DNA from 2 places in the Shewanella sp. MM_2022_3 genome. Region 1 is predicted to be linked to the other one. Evidence: predicted binding sites of a transcription regulator. Region 1 holds the regulator's gene; the other holds the start of a gene.
The links. The regulator FliA, encoded in region 1, starts transcription of late flagellar genes. The targets are predictions, from matches to a motif close to CTAAAGNTNNNNNNNNNNNNGCCGATA.
Positions count from the first base shown of each region.

Region 2: the regulator FliA is predicted to act here: its motif matches at 5,967-5,993, upstream of pomA (flagellar motor protein PomA).

Region 1 is NZ_JAKZGV010000013.1:25,377-33,666, reverse strand. Features, by position in the region: gene flhB (flagellar biosynthesis protein FlhB) at 1-196, shown strand, start outside; gene flhA (flagellar biosynthesis protein FlhA) at 591-2,690, shown strand; gene flhF (flagellar biosynthesis protein FlhF) at 2,702-4,081, shown strand; gene MMG82_RS09660 (MinD/ParA family protein) at 4,086-4,967, shown strand; gene MMG82_RS09655 (RNA polymerase sigma factor FliA) at 4,960-5,673, shown strand; gene cheY (chemotaxis response regulator CheY) at 5,721-6,104, shown strand; gene MMG82_RS09645 (protein phosphatase CheZ) at 6,118-6,855, shown strand; gene MMG82_RS09640 (chemotaxis protein CheA) at 6,871-8,290, shown strand, end outside.
Region 2 is NZ_JAKZGV010000074.1:2,791-11,080, reverse strand. Features, by position in the region: gene MMG82_RS20490 (DUF423 domain-containing protein) at 1-254, opposite strand, end outside; gene MMG82_RS20485 (alpha/beta fold hydrolase) at 348-1,013, opposite strand; gene MMG82_RS20480 (transcriptional regulator GcvA) at 994-1,905, opposite strand; gene MMG82_RS20475 (hypothetical protein) at 2,082-2,315, shown strand; gene thiI (tRNA uracil 4-sulfurtransferase ThiI) at 2,446-3,900, opposite strand; gene MMG82_RS20465 (flagellar motor protein MotB) at 4,117-5,037, opposite strand; gene pomA (flagellar motor protein PomA) at 5,041-5,808, opposite strand; gene xseB (exodeoxyribonuclease VII small subunit) at 6,123-6,362, shown strand; gene ispA ((2E,6E)-farnesyl diphosphate synthase) at 6,365-7,246, shown strand; gene dxs (1-deoxy-D-xylulose-5-phosphate synthase) at 7,268-8,290, shown strand, end outside.

The sequences.
Region 1 (8,290 bases):
TGTTACTGCACCACCACTTGCGCGGGCTATTTACCATACAACGAAACTTGATCAACAAGTCCCTGAAGGTCTATTTACCGCGGTAGCACAGGTACTCGCTTATGTATTCCAGTTAAGGCAGTATCAAAAAGGGCGTGGCCGCAAACCTATCCCTATTCCCGTTAATCAACCTATTCCTGAAGATCTGAAGTACTAGGGCGTGTTGACGTTTCATGGTTATTTTTGCAGCAATTAGGCTGGCTTTTATGCAAGGCAAAGTCCGTGCCGTGTAGTTATTCTACATAAACGGACGATAACGCGGCAGAAAAGCCAGCCAAATGCAGCCATCAGTAATCGTCTTGTAAGCCCTTACTCTTACTTTCTGTCATAAAAGCAGCTCGTCATTTGAGTAGAACAACCACACATCTTTCTTCGTTTCGCGCCAGAATGAACAAAATATAATCTTGAAATCTCAACAAGTCGTAGTAACGAGTAAATAGTGCTCTAACGTAAAGTTAGCTAGCTACATATTAGCTTTACTACCTGATTGTTAGTTGTTGGCGTGCTTTTTGCTTTTAGGCAGTTATACGTCAAAGTTTAGGTATCTGTGAATGGATGTTAAAGCCTCCTTAGGCCAAGTAAAACAGTTGAAGCTAAGCTCTTTTAAGGGCATAGGTACGCCAGCACTAGTGCTTGCAGCATTGGCGATGATTGTACTGCCAATTCCCCCGTTTCTACTCGACATCTTATTTTCCTTTAACATTGCTTTAGCCTTGATTGTGCTTTTGGTCGCGATTTATACCGATAGACCTTTAGACTTTGCTGCCTTTCCAACCGTTTTATTAGTTGCGACACTGCTTCGACTTGCACTTAACGTGGCATCGACCCGTGTGGTATTACTCGAAGGTCACAACGGTGGTGATGCGGCGGGTAAGGTCATTGAAGCCTTTGGCTCCGTAGTGATTGGTGGTAACTATGCCGTTGGTCTAGTTGTATTTATCATTCTGATTATTATCAACTTTGCTGTTGTTACCAAAGGTGCTGGCCGGATTGCTGAGGTGAGTGCTCGCTTTACCTTGGATGCGATGCCTGGTAAGCAAATGGCAATTGATGCTGACTTAAATGCGGGGATTATTAATCAAGATCAAGCCAGAACTAGGCGGGCTGAAGTCACCCGCGAAGCTGACTTCTATGGCGCAATGGACGGTGCGTCTAAGTTCGTTAAGGGCGATGCTATCGCGGGTATCATGATTTTAGTGATCAACATTCTCGGTGGTTTTATTATCGGGATTGTGCAGCATGGTTTGACATTCTCTCAAGCGGTTGAAATTTATACCCTCTTAACAATAGGTGACGGGTTAGTCGCCCAAATCCCAGGCTTATTACTGTCAATTGCTGCGGCATTGATGGTAACTCGCCAAAATGAATCTGGCGATATGGGTCAGATGTTGATGAGTCAGATGTTTGACAGTCATAAATCGCTAGGGATTGCTGCTGGCGTATTGTTCGTTATGGGGATTGTGCCTGGAATGCCGCATATGGCGTTTTTAAGTTTCGCCGTTTTAACGGGATGTGCGGCTTATTTTATATTTAAACGTAATGAGGCTAAACGTGCCAAAGCCCTCGAACAAGTCAAAACGGGCCCAACGGAAAGAGCCGAAAGAGAGCCTAAGGAACTTAGCTGGGACGATGTGCATCATGTCGACACTATTGGTCTTGAAGTGGGTTACCGTTTGATTCCCTTAGTCGATAAAGGTCAAGGTGGAGAATTACTCAGCCGGATCAAGGGCGTACGTAAAAAGCTTTCGCAAGAATTGGGATTCTTGGTTCCTGCGGTTCACATACGTGACAATTTAGACCTTTCGCCTAATGCCTATCGTATTTCTCTTATGGGCGTTGTTGTGGGTGAGGCGGATATTCGCCATGACTGCGAGCTCGCCATTAATCCGGGACAAGTGTACGGTAAGTTAGATGGCATTGAGACCCGTGATCCTGCCTTTGGTCTCGAAGCCGTGTGGATTGCCCCTGAGCTGCGTGAACATGCCCAAACCTTAGGGTATACGGTAGTGGATGCAGCGACGGTAGTGGCAACTCATATCAGCCAAATATTGACGAATAATGCAGCAAAACTTTTAGGCTACGAAGAAGTGCAACAACTGATGGATATGCTTGCTAAACACTCGCCTAAGTTGGTGGATGGCTTTATTCCTGATGTGATGCCGCTCGGAAATGTCGTAAAAGTGATGCAAAACCTATTAAATGAAGGAGTTTCTGTCAGAGACTTGCGTACCATAGTGCAAACTTTGTTAGAATACGGCACTAAGAGTAACGATACTGAAGTGTTAACGGCAGCGGTGCGTATCGCATTGAAGCGCATGATAGTTCAAGAGATCTCAGGCCCTGAACTCGAAATACCTGTCATAACTTTGGCGCCAGAATTGGAACAGATGTTGCATCAATCAATGCAAGCAACTGGTGGCGATGGTCCAAATATCGAGCCAGGTCTTGCAGAGCGTATGCAGCAATCCTTAGCGGATGCCGCTCAAAAGCAAGAAATGGTTGGCCAGCCCGCTATTTTGCTAACGTCAGGTATGTTACGTGCGACACTGTCTCGCTTTGTTAAATATACTATTCCTAATCTCAGAGTGATTTCTTACCAAGAAATCCCCGATGAAAAGCAAATACGCATAGTGTCTGCCGTCGGCCAGTAGAGGACGCATAAGTGAAGATTAAACGTTTTTTTGCCAAAGACATGCGTGCTGCACTGGCCCAAGTGAAGGACACGCTCGGCTCCGATGCGGTGATTATGTCCAATAAAAAGGTGAATGGCGGTATTGAGATTGTCGCTGCCGTTGACTACGACGAGCCAAAAGCGAAAGCGCCTGCTGCCACTCCGACCTTTATGGATGTGAGTGATGACTTAGTTTCGCTCGGCGCCAAAGCGCCGATCCGCGCTGAAACTAAGCTAAAACCCTCGGCGCCAGCGGACTCACTCCAAGCCTTGCTTGAGAAGCAACAAAATCGTTTAAACCAACAACTCACGCATCAACAACAAGATGCAGAGCTTCCTGCATGGGCTAAAGGATTACAAGCTACCGCAGCTGCGCCTAAAGCTGAGCGCCGTGATATGGGCAATCCCTTCGATAAAAAGTCACAGAGTTCGCAAAAGCAAAATGCCGATCTTGAAGCCATGCGCGACGAGTTATCATCCTTACGTAATTTGTTGACCCATCAGGTTTCAGCATTGATGACTGAGCATAAAAAGCGTATCGACCCTGTCGGTGCCATGCTGGAGTCAAAGTTGTTGGAGGCCGAGTTTTCACCAGCGGTGGCAAACAAATTAGCTGCGCTGAGCCAACACTATACTCCTGCAGAATTAGTTCGTGCACTGCCGCAAAGTCTTGCGAATATGCTTGATAATCAAGGTGATGATATTGTTAAGCAAGGCGGTGTTGTGGCATTAGTTGGTCCCACTGGTGTGGGGAAAACCACTTCCTTGGCTAAACTGGCCGCACGCTTTGCTGCTCACCATGGTGCTGACCAAGTGGCATTGATTACCACAGATCATTATCGTATTGGCGCCTATGAGCAATTGGCCACCTATGGCAAAATCATGGGCTGCCCAGTCAAACAAGCCCATGACCTTGCTGAACTAGAGCAAATTCTGTATCAGTTTAGAAATCGCAAGCTAGTATTGATAGATACCGCGGGTATGGGCCAACGAGATATGCGGCTTTACCAGCAACTTGATAATTTAACTGCAAATAGCAGAATACCTATCCGCAGTTATCTGGTACTGTCTGCCACAGGACAGCGCCGCGTGCTGCAAGATGCTGTAAATCACTTTAAACGCATTCCCTTATCTGGTGTTGTACTCACCAAACTTGATGAATCTGTGTCTTTAGCGGGCGCATTAAGTGTGTTGATCCAAAGTGGATTGCCATTAAGTTATGTTACGGATGGGCAGCGAGTGCCCGAAGATATGAAAGTTGCTGATACTTTGATGCTCGCTGAGCAAGCATTAGCGGCCTTAGAAAACACAGAACAACAATCGTTACCAGACACAGCGTGGTCAGATAATATGACCTGTGCATTTGAGTAGAGTTATGACCCTGGATCAAGCAAGTGGTTTACGTATGATTAATCAACCCTATAACGAAAAAGTGAAAGTAATCGCGGTTACGGGTGGTAAAGGTGGTGTGGGTAAAACCAGCGTATCCATCAATACTGCTGTAGCATTAGCCGAGAAGGGCAAGCGTGTCTTAGTGCTTGATGCTGACCTTGGCTTAGCAAACGTCGATGTCATGTTAGGGATCCGTGCTGAACGTAACCTTTCCCATGTATTGTCTGGCGATGCTGAGTTAGATGACATTATTGTCCGGGGGCCTAAAGGTATTGGGATTGTGCCAGCTACATCGGGTACTCAGGGCATGGTAGAGCTAAGTCCTGCGCAACATGCGGGCTTAATTCGTGCTTTCAGTGAGATGCGCACCCAGTTTGATATTCTCATCGTGGATACTGCCGCGGGGATTTCTGACATGGTACTCAGTTTCTCCCGTGCGTCACAGGATGTGTTGGTTGTTGTTTGTGACGAACCAACGTCTATTACTGACGCCTATGCGTTAATCAAAATCCTCAGCCGTGAACACGGCGTCTTCCGCTTTAAAATTGTTGCAAATATGGTGCGTAGTTTACGCGAAGGTATGGAATTGTTTGCTAAACTCAGTAAAGTGACCGACAGATTCTTGGACGTGGCACTTGAATTAGTTGCGACCATTCCATTTGATGAAAATTTGCGTAAATCGGTTCGCAAGCAAAAGTTAGTGGTTGAAGCTTATCCTAAGTCTCCCGCTGCAATTGCTTACCAAGGTCTAGCGAATAAAATTATGAGCTGGCCAGTACCACAGCAACCTGGTGGGCATTTGGAGTTTTTCGTTGAGCGCTTAGTTCAACGACCAGATTTTCAAGAGGAAAAAACGAGTGAATAAAGCCGCAGCGTATACTTGTTTAGACAATAAAACGTCAATCGTTGAACAGTATGCACCGTTGGTTAAAAGAATTGCACATCACTTGCTCGCCAGATTACCTGCCTCTGTGCAGTTAGATGACCTGCTACAGGCGGGGATGATGGGATTATTAGAAGCATCATCTAAGTTTGATGGCGGTAAAGGTGCAAAGTTTGAAACCTTCGCCGGCATAAGGATCCGTGGCGCCATGTTGGATGAAATCCGCCGTGGCGATTGGGTTCCTCGTTCTGTCCACCGAAATAATCGTCGAGTTGCCCAAGCCATTGATGAATTAGAGCAAGTGCTAGGTCGTGATGCGCGCGACACAGAAATTGCAGAAAAACTTGATATGACGCTCGATGAGTACCATCATATTCTTAATGATGTTTCTGTTGGTAAAATCATAGGGATAGAAGACTTAGGCGTATCACAGGATATACTCACTACAAGCGATGATATTAGCGATGGTACGTTTGAGGTCTTGGCAGAAACCCAGTTTCATTCTGCACTTGTTGAGGCGATAAAATTATTGCCCGAAAGGGACGCGCTAGTGCTATCGTTATACTACGATGAAGCATTGAATTTAAAAGAGATTGGCGCCATTCTTGAGGTAAGCGAATCGCGTGTTAGCCAGATATTAAGTCAGGCAATGTTGCGACTCAAAGGCAAACTCAAGCATTGGACATAAGTATAATTATTAATTGAGCACTGAATGTCAGCTCACCGGAGGAAACCTTGGACAAGAATATGAAGATTCTCATCGTTGATGACTTTTCGACAATGAGACGTATCATCAAGAACTTGTTGCGAGACTTGGGCTTTAACAACACCCAGGAAGCGGACGATGGCTCAACCGCCTTGCCAATGTTGCAAAAAGGCGATTTTGATTTTGTCGTTACAGACTGGAATATGCCAGGCATGCAGGGTATCGATTTACTTAAAGCCATTAGGGCCGATGACTCCTTGAAGCATCTACCGGTATTAATGGTCACTGCCGAGGCAAAACGTGAACAAATTATTGCTGCTGCACAAGCGGGTGTGAATGGGTATGTGGTAAAGCCTTTTACCGCAGCAACATTGAAAGAGAAGCTAGATAAAATATTCGAACGACTCGCTTAAGCAGGGATGAGCTATGAAGTCACATACATCAGGGCTCATCACGCTCGAGCATGCTCAGCGTTTAGTCGAACTGTTAAGCGCGAATGAACAAAATCAAGCTGATGATTTATTAAGAGAACTGGCAGCTCCTCTTCAGAGGGAACTTTTTGATGAGGTAGGCAAACTCACTCGCCAATTGCATAGCGCTCTTATGGATTTCCAAATCGATAATCGGTTAGTTGAGTTAGCCAATACAGAAATACCCGATGCTAAGGAACGGCTAAGTTATGTCATTGACATGACTGAACAAGCTGCAAATAAGACTATGGATGCTGTTGAGGAGTGCTTGCCGTTAGCGAATGCATTAACCGCGAACATCCAACAAGTGATGCCATCGTGGGACAAATTAATGCGTCGTGAAATTGCCCTCAGTGATTTTAAGGTGCTTTGCCATAACGTTCAGCATTTGATGTCGCGAAGTGAATTGGACTCAAACCGATTACGCGAATTGCTCAACCAAATATTGATGGCGCAGGATTTTCAAGACCTGACTGGACAAATGATCCGCAGGGTAATCGATCTAGTGATGGAAGTTGAAAGTAATCTGGTGTCTATGCTGACGGTGTTTGGTGAGCAGCCAATAATTGAGAGTCAGATTACTCAGAAAAATAATATTGAAGCTGAAGGGCCGATAATGAATGCCGAGCTTCGTCAAGATGTAGTAACAGGTCAAGACGAAGTGGATGATCTGCTATCGAGTCTGGGTTTCTAACTGGGAGTCAATTTGATGGCCTTTGATGTAGATGAAGAGATACTCCAGGACTTTTTAATCGAGGCGGGGGAAATATTAGAGTTGCTTCAAGAGCAGCTTGTTGCCCTTGAGAATAATCCTGATGATACTGACTTGCTAAATGCCATTTTTAGGGGGTTTCACACCGTAAAGGGCGGCGCAGGTTTCCTAAGTTTGACTCCCATGGTTGATGTCTGCCATGAGGCAGAAAACACATTCGATTTATTGCGTACTGGCAAGCGCAGTGTCACAGCAGAATTAATGGATATTATTCTTCAGGCTGTTGATGCGATTAACACCATGTTTGCTCAAACCCAGCAGGGAGAGCAACAAGATCCTGCTGATGCTGCATTACTTGCAAAGTTAAAGTTACTTAGTTCTGGTGAGCCTCTGCCGTCAGAATTAGGACAAACTGCGTCAGAGCCTGAATCTATTGCTGAGCCCGAACCCGAGCCCGTTATTGAAACTGTTGTTGACGTTGTCGCAGTTGAAGAGATGCCTGTTGAGGCTGTGAGTTCTTCAAACTCAAGTATTGATGAGATTAATGAAGCGGAGTTTGAGGCTTTGCTTGATGCACTGCACGGTAGTGGAAAAGGTCCCGGTGTGACTAACACTACTAATGCTGATGCTGTGGCAGTACCCACTGCGTCAACTCCCTCTGTATCAAATACAGCCAAGCCCAAAGTACAACAAGCTACCAGCTCGGGTGATGATATCACTGACGATGAGTTTGAAGCCCTGCTTGATGAGCTTCATGGTTCAGGAAAATTTAATGGCAAAGTAGATACACCTATATCACCTCAGCCTAAGGTTGAAACTGTTGCTGTGCCAGTGTCAACACCAACACCAACTGCTGTTGCTGTCGATTCAGACGAAATTACTGACGATGAATTTGAGCGTTTACTCGACGAACTTCATGGAAAAGGTGGGGCACCAGCCAAAGCTGTTGCAAAAGTGGAATCTGCGAAACCGACTCCCACTCCTGCCACATCTGCTGCGGCTCCTGCTGTGCCTAAAGCCAGTGTTACTCCGGTAACACCTCCAGCAGTTAAACCTCAGGCCGAAGTTGCGCTCGCCGAGAAGGCTCCTGTTAAAGCGGCCGCTGCCGCATCAGCAAATGTTCCTCAAGGTGAAACGACCGTTCGCGTAGATACTGCACGACTCGACCAAATCATGAATATGGTGGGAGAGCTGGTATTAGTACGTAACCGTTTGGTAAGTTTGGGCATTAGTCGTGATGACGAAGAGATGTCTAAGGCACTCGCGAATCTAGATTTAGTGACTGCTGACTTGCAAGGTGCGGTCATGAAAACCCGTATGCAGCCTATCAAAAAGGTTTTTGGCCGTTTCCCTCGCGTTGTTCGTGATTTAGCCCGTACGCTCAATAAAGAAATTGATTTAGTGTTGGTCGGTGAAG
Region 2 (8,290 bases), on a different contig from region 1:
GAGCCAGAAAACAGCACTATACCCGCAATAAATAAATACGCCGCCCAATCGAGTAAACGTGAGGTTAACCACTGCCCCGCAAAAGCAACCACAATCAAGGCAAAGGTATGGTAGAAGTGGTATTGCACCCCAAGATTAAACACTTCAATCAACTCTGGGGGCGCCACGGCTTTTAAACCGTGGGCACCAAAAGCACCTAGCGCGACCGCAAAAAATCCGCTTACCGCGGCGAGTAACAACAATCCTTTACGCATTTTAACCTCCAAAAACCAATAGGCCTTACAACGGATGACGCCCGAGCCGTTAATCCAGACTCTGAACACTTTACGTCATATCAAGAAGAAACATTAGCCAATAAATTTTGCTGATAAATCAACAGCCAGTGCAAGGTTAGCCGCTTCAGTCGTACCTGACGACTTTCTTGGGACAAAACTATGATCCCCATCGGCTAAGTATTCAATTTGGATATCGCGCTTAAGCGGCCAGCTAGGGATTTGCATCTTACCGCCAAACTTATCCCGCTCCCCTTGCAGCACTAACACGGGCACTTGGCAGTCGTTCAGGGGTTCCAACCTAGGCTCACCGCCCTTAAGCGGAATAAAGGGATAACCTAAACAAATAACCCTATCGATACGGCTGGCTTGTACGCTATCACAGGCCAGTAACGCCGCCATGCGTCCGCCCATGGATTTGCCCATCAAGACCACCCGCTTAACCTTAGGCTGAGCGTGCGCCACATCGAGCATCTCGCTAAAACATGCAAGCAGCTTTGGTGCCCTGTCTGGCGGTCGCTTTTTACCATCCATGGCATTAGCCTGCATGTAGGGAAAGTTAAAACGCATCACTTGAAAGCCCTTGGCGACAAGACCTGCGGCCATTTGGCACATAAAGTCTGAGTCTCGATTCGCTCCCGCGCCATGGGCAAATAAAATCAAGATCTCTGAGGGTTCACCTTCTAACACATGGGCACTTAGTGCAACATTTACCAACGGATTATCCGGGCAACAACTCACTGCGTGACTCCTCGGCAAACATATCTAACATCCACTCACGAAACGCGACCACTTTACCCAGCTCGGCATGATTCTGTTGGCATACGAGGTAGTAAGCATCTTTGCTCACTAACACTTCTTGGAATGGGCATACCAGTCGTCCCGCCTTAATATCGGGCCGAGCCAACACGCTATAACCTAACGCCACACCTTGACCATGAGCCGCCGCCTGCAAGACGAGGGAAGAATGACTGAAAATTGGACCTTGGTTCACATTGATATCGGTAATACCGCATTGTCTAAACCACGCCTGCCAATCGTGGCGACTCATATCGTGTAGCAATGTATGGTGTTTTAAATCTTCCGGCTTTGACAGCGGCTTAGGGCCATTTAACAGCATGGGCGAACACACCGGAATAAGCACTTCATTGCGAAGTTTATCGGCCCGCAGCCCAGGCCAATTGCCTAAACCATAATAGATCGCGACATCAACATCGTCAGTTAAGGAACTGGCCTCTGTGTCCACCGCCTTGATCCGTACGTCAATATCAGGATTCTTTTCACTAAACTTGGACAGACGAGGCACCAGCCACTGAATCGCAAAGCTTGGCGACATGCTCACGGTCAACGAACCAATAGCACTACGTGCGAGCAGCCTATCGGTCGCATCTGCCAATTGAATAAAGATGTCCTTAATATCGAGAAAATAACTCTGGCCTTCCTCGGTTAGCAGCAGTGAACGATTTTTTCGGCGAAATAATTTTAATCCGAGAAAATCTTCCAGCGCTTTAATTTGATGACTCACCGCAGCCTGAGTCACAAACAATTCTTCAGCCGCTCGAGTAAAGCTCAAATGCCGTGCGGCGGCCTCAAATGCTTTAACCGCATTCAGTGGTGGTAAGCGTCTTGACATAGTGATCTCTATCTCAATTTTTAATTAGTTTTTCTAATCCGTATTGTTACATTTAATCGTTTGTAAAGGCCAGCGTTTTTGATTAAATTTTGCGCCAACGAAACACATGAGTTGGACAATCTCGAACGGGTGATGGGAATGTCTGACAGCAATACTTTGTCAGCCCGGAGGCGACTATGTTCAATTTAAAATCTGCTTTTGCGTTAGTGTTAGTCAGCGCACTCAGTGCCAATGTCTACGCTAATGTTATCAATGCCGAAATTATTATCGACACCAGTGATTTACAAACAAGTATCAATGCCGAACTGACGGCAACGATGGAAAAAATGCACCAAGAAGCACTGCAAGATCCCACCTTATTGATTGCCGATGAGGTGCTACCAGCACAGCAAGTGGTCAAAACCGAGTAAATTGCACTGCTTCGCAATAACATAAAAGCCGCATTCCAATGCGGCTTTTTTGTATTCGTAATCCCGTAGATTGCTGCATATCAAGGTCAAACCTGAGGCTTGACCTTGCATACGCTTTGCTGGCTATCGCTTAAGGGCGGTAAACCTTAACATTGTGATAACCTTGCTCAATCAGGTAAAGTGCCTGTAATTTACTCATCACGCCGCGCTCACAGTACAGCAGGTAAGTCTTTTGCTTATCGAGATCGGCAAACTGAGTCGCTAATTTGAAGAAAGGAATGCGCTTGATTTCCACGCCTTCAATCTCCAGCGGTTTATTCTCTTCTTCCTCTGGGGCGCGAATATCAATCACCACTTCATTGGTGTCGATAGCAACAACGGTCTCAGTTTCAGTGATACGGGTATTCATTTGTTCTGCTATCTCCCGGATATCAATAGCCACGGCTTGCTCTATGATACGGTCAATCAAATCCTCAGAGAATTTCGTCTCTTCCGCTTCCACCTTAGCCAGTACCGCTTTAACAGTCGGCTTTTGTGAAATCACCCCGCAATATTCCGGCATAGACTTAGCAAAATCTTCGGTGCCGATACGGCGGCATTCATTGATAATATCTTGCTTATCCATAGTGATCAGCGGACGCAAAATCAACATATCGGTGCAACGATCAATCACGTTTAAGTTGGTTAAGGTTTGGCTCGACACTTGACCCAAGCTTTCACCAGTCACAATCGCCTGAATGCCCATACGCTCGGCAATACGTGCCGCGGTGCGCATCATCATCCGTTTGAGCACCACGCCCATTTGACCGTTGTCGATTTTCTCTAAAATCTCGGCCACCACAGGCTCAAACGGCACGGACACAAACTTCACCTTGTGGGATTCACCATAGGTTTTCCACAAATGGTAAGCAACCTGCTTAACGCCAATCTCGTGCTGCGCGCCGCCTAGGTTGAAGAAACAGTAATGGGTACGAGCGCCCTTCTTAATAAATTGATAACTCGATACGCCCGAGTCAAAACCGCCCGAAATTAACGACAACACATCTTCCTGCGTTGCCATTGGGAAACCGCCTAAGCCTTCGATACGCTTAGTCACCATATACAGTTTATCGCCCTCGATTTCGAGGTTAACAGTGACTTCGGGGTTCTTTAAGCGCACGCCAATCGCATCGGTAAACTGGTTTAAACCACCACCGACATAACGCTCTACTTCAATAGAGTTAAAATCGTGATTACCAGTGCGCTTGACGCGTACACAGAAGGTTTTGCCGGCAATTTGGTCACGGTAAACGGGCAACACTTGCTGATAAATATCATCCACAGAGGTAAAGCTGTATTCATCCACTTGCACTACATGGGCGATCCCAGGGATACAGGCTAAACGCTCACCAAAGGCCTGAGCTAATTCAGGTTTATCATTTGGCACCTTTACCCAAATACGGTCCCATTGACGTTGCACTTTAGCATCTTCATCAACTTTTTTGAGCACGTTACGGATGTTGGTTTCAAGCATTTTAGTGAAGCGCATGCGCACAGGCTTACTCTTCATCATGATTTCTGGGTACAGCTTTACAATAAACTTCATGGGATTTCCGCGGGCAATTTTGGCAACAGCAAAATTGGTTAAAAGAATAATCGCCGGATTATAACAAACTCACGGCGATTGGCGCACCTGTTTCCACACTAGGACTGCTCGTGGCGTGCGCTTACGCACAGTTGAACTTATAGTCAAAAAAGCCCAAATAAAAAAGCCGTGAGCAAGTCACGGCGTTTTTATCAAATAACTGATTTGGATTAAAAGCTATTTACCTACTTGAATTTCTTCGGATTCTTTTGCTTTACCTTGTTCAATCGCAATCTCAACTCGACGATTTCGCGCGCGATTTTCAGGCGAATCATTTAGGACAATTGGATTATTTGAGGCCATACCAACCACTTTCATCCGTTTAGGATCAAAACCCTTGACCTGCAATAACACATCAGCCACAGCTACAGCACGTTTACTGGAGAGATCCCAGTTTGAGCTATAGAGCTCATCACTTATCTGCATATCGTCGGTGTAACCCGATACGGTGATAATTCCCGGCACATCTTTGAGCAACTCACCGACCGAGCGCACCACTGGTTTAAATCGCGGTTGTAGGAAACCAGAGCCTGAGGCAAATGAACCTTTTTCACGGATGCGAATAATAATTTGCTGTCCAAGTGACTCAATTTCAATCGCCCCATCGGTGATCTCTTTATTGAGCTCCTGCGCCATTTTTTTCACTTGCTGATTGATCTTATCCTGAGCTGCCGCAGCCTCGGCCTTCACCGCATCAGCGGTTTCTTGAGCAGTGGCCGTTGCTTCACCACCTCGCTGCGAACCGTTCTGTTGTTGTACCCCACCCGCACTATCATCTTCCCCCGCTTGGAAATCCAACGTGGGTTCGGTCATTTCATTGGTTTGTTGGTTGATGATCTCAATCGGCGTGGGATCGGGACGACCAGGACGGAACTCGAGGGCAATCACAGACGTCCCCTTAGGAATATCTTTGACTTCGACTTTGTTTTGCACCCCAAATGCATACTTCATCGAACCTGCAATCTGCTTAAACTTCATCACATCCATTTCAGAGAATGACAGCAGCAACACGAAGAAACACATCAAGAGGGACATCAAATCGGCAAATGTTGCCAACCAGAGTGGTGCTCCGGGCGGTGGACAGTTGCACTTAGCCATGGGCTACTCTCCGTCCGTTGTATCGATTTTCCGCTGTTTTTCAGCAAGATAGTTCTTCAAAAAGCCTTCAATTACTCGAGGGTTTTGGCCATCTTGAATCGCCAATACCGCATCCATAATCAAGTTACGGTTTAGCATTTCCTCACCCATTCTAAGGCTTAATTTATCGGCGATAGGAATACACACCATGTTAGCCACTACCGCACCATATAGAGTAGTTAACAACGCAACCGCCATTGAAGGGCCAATCGATTTCGGGTCCGACATATTGGATAACATCGCCACCAAGCCCACTAGGGTACCAATCATCCCCATCGCGGGTCCTACGTCACCAAAAGCCCGGAAAATGGCGATGCCGTTGCGATGGCGCTCTTCGGTGAGGGCGATATCTTTTTCAAGCGCGGCACGCACCACCTCACCGTCATGACCATCCACTAACATATCGACGGCTTTTTGCATAAAACTGTTGGAAATTTGTGCTTCTTCAAGAGCAAGAAATCCACCTTTACGCGCCGCATCAGCCATCGTCACTGATTGTTCGATAAGATCTTCAGGTTTATCAATTTTAAACATAAAGGCTTTTACTGCGATTTTTACCGCACCTAAAAACTGTTTTAAATTGAATTTCATCATCACGACAAAGAAGGAGCCACCAAACACGATAAAGACGGAAGGAATGTCGATAAAAATTGCAATGCCGCCGCTGGTTACCATGGCCCAAAGGATAAAACCAAAGCTCCCGACTAGTCCAATAACTGTAGCTAAATCCACAACGGCTCCTCAATATTCTGTATAAACGACATGATACTGACTCTATTGGCAAAATAACACTAAATGTCATCCGTCAACAGTTAACACTTTGGTCTTAACCCAAGCCTTATTTTATGATGTCTTAAGATGATTATAAGCATAATGCTACTATTGTCATTTATCGGACAAGCTCTAAGCAAGTTTAGCGGCAATTTCTATTTTCTGAAAAAAATTCAGCAACAAAGCGTGCTATCGAGCAAATATCCATCGACTGAATTTGACCCTTGAGCCGCCCTGATATACCTTGTGTCCGCTCTTTCAAAGGAATTATTAACGTGGCAAAGAAACCCGAAAATCTCAGTTTTGAAGAATCCCTTGGTGAACTCGAGCGCATCGTTGCTGAGTTAGAGCAGGGCGATGTCTCTCTCGATGATGCGTTAAAACAATTTGAACGAGGCATCAATCTGGTGCGTAACAGCCAGGCAAAACTTGAACAAGCTCAGCAAAAAGTGGCCATTTTACTCAAGCAGGATGAAAATGCGCCCCTCTCTCCCTATGCCGTTGAGGGCGAATAAGCGTGTTAGTCAATGCAATAAAAGAATATCAACAACGAGTTGATAACCAATTAAAACAACGTTTTAGTACACTCGAAGATACAGCTCCTCAGTTAAAAGCCGCGATGACCCATGGCGCCCTTTTAGGGGGAAAACGCATTCGTCCCTTCTTGGTTTACAGTGTCGGGCAAATGTTTGGCGTAGCACTTGAAAAACTCGATGCCTGCGCCGCCGCGATTGAATGCATCCACGCCTATTCGTTAATCCATGACGATTTACCCGCTATGGATGATGATGCACTTCGCCGTGGTCAACCCACAGTGCATATCGCTTTCGATGAAGCCACCGCAATTCTTGCTGGGGATGCACTACAAACCTTAGCTTTTGAGATTGTGACTGAAGCCGTGCCAGGGATTACCAGCGAGCAACATATCGCTATGGTCAGAGCATTGGCAAAAGCCTCTGGTTATCGGGGGATGTGCGGCGGTCAAGCCATCGACTTAGCCTCCACCGATAAGCACATTGACCTTAAAGCATTAACTCAACTGCATAATATGAAAACAGGGGCGCTGATCAGCTGCGCCGTTGAGTTAGCCTTGATCGCCGCGAACGCGCCAAAAGATCAATATCAGACTATGATGGAATTTGCCCATGCCGTAGGACTTGCCTTCCAAGTCCAAGACGATATTCTGGACATTATTGCCACCACGGAAGAACTCGGCAAACCTCAAGGCTCAGATGCCGAGTCAAATAAGAGTACTTTTCCGCAACTACTTGGACTGCAAGGCGCAAAAGATACCGCCGCGCAACTGATCCAAGAGGCACTATCAGCGCTGGCTAAATTGCCATACAATAGCCAGTTAATTGCAGACTTCGCCCGCTATATTATTGAGCGAAGAATATAAAAAGAGACGAAGTATCTCGCTATGAGTTTGGACATTTCTCAGTTTCCGGTGTTGGCACAGGCCAACACACCTAATGAACTCCGCCAGCTTCCACAGGCCCTATTACCCCAATTGGCCGATGAGTTGCGGGAGTTCCTTCTTAAGTCCGTTGGCATGTCCAGCGGACATTTTGCCTCTGGGCTTGGCACTGTCGAGCTGACTGTTGCCCTGCATTATGTCTATAACACCCCGTTTGACCGTTTGATTTGGGATGTTGGTCACCAAGCCTATCCCCATAAAATCCTCACTGGTCGCCGCGATAGAATGCACACCATTAGGCAAAAGAACGGTTTACACCCCTTCCCTTGGCGGGAAGAAAGTGAATACGACACCTTTAGCGTAGGCCACTCAGGCACCTCCATCAGTGCCGCATTAGCCATGGCCGTTGCCGCCGAAAAAGAACAGGCAGGCCGTAAAGTGGTTGCCGTGATTGGCGATGGTGCAATGACAGGCGGCATGGTGTTCGAGGCAATGAACCACGCGGGTGATTTGCACAATGATATGCTGATGGTGCTAAACGATAATGAAATGTCGATTTCAGAAAATGTCGGCGCACTCAACAATCACTTAGCCCAATTGATGTCAGGCCGCTTCTACACCACGATTCGTGAAAGCAGCAAGAAAGTACTCAAGGGCATGCCTGTTATCAAAGAAATGGCCAAGCGCACCGAAGAACACCTCAAAGGCATGGTGGTTCCTGGCACACTGTTTGAAGAATTAGGCTTTAACTATATCGGCCCTATCGATGGCCACGATGTCGATGCCCTAGTGGAAACCCTGCGCAATATGCGCAATCTCAAGGGGCCACAAGTGCTACACATTATGACCAAAAAAGGTCGCGGTTATGAGCCAGCAGAAAAAGATCCTATCGGTTGGCACGCCGTCCCTAAATTTGACCCATCACAGTTTAAGAAGCCAGCGACTAAGCCGGGACTACCAACCTTCTCCCAAGTGTTTGGCAAATGGTTATGTGATATCGCTGAGCAGGATGAAAAAGTCTTAGGC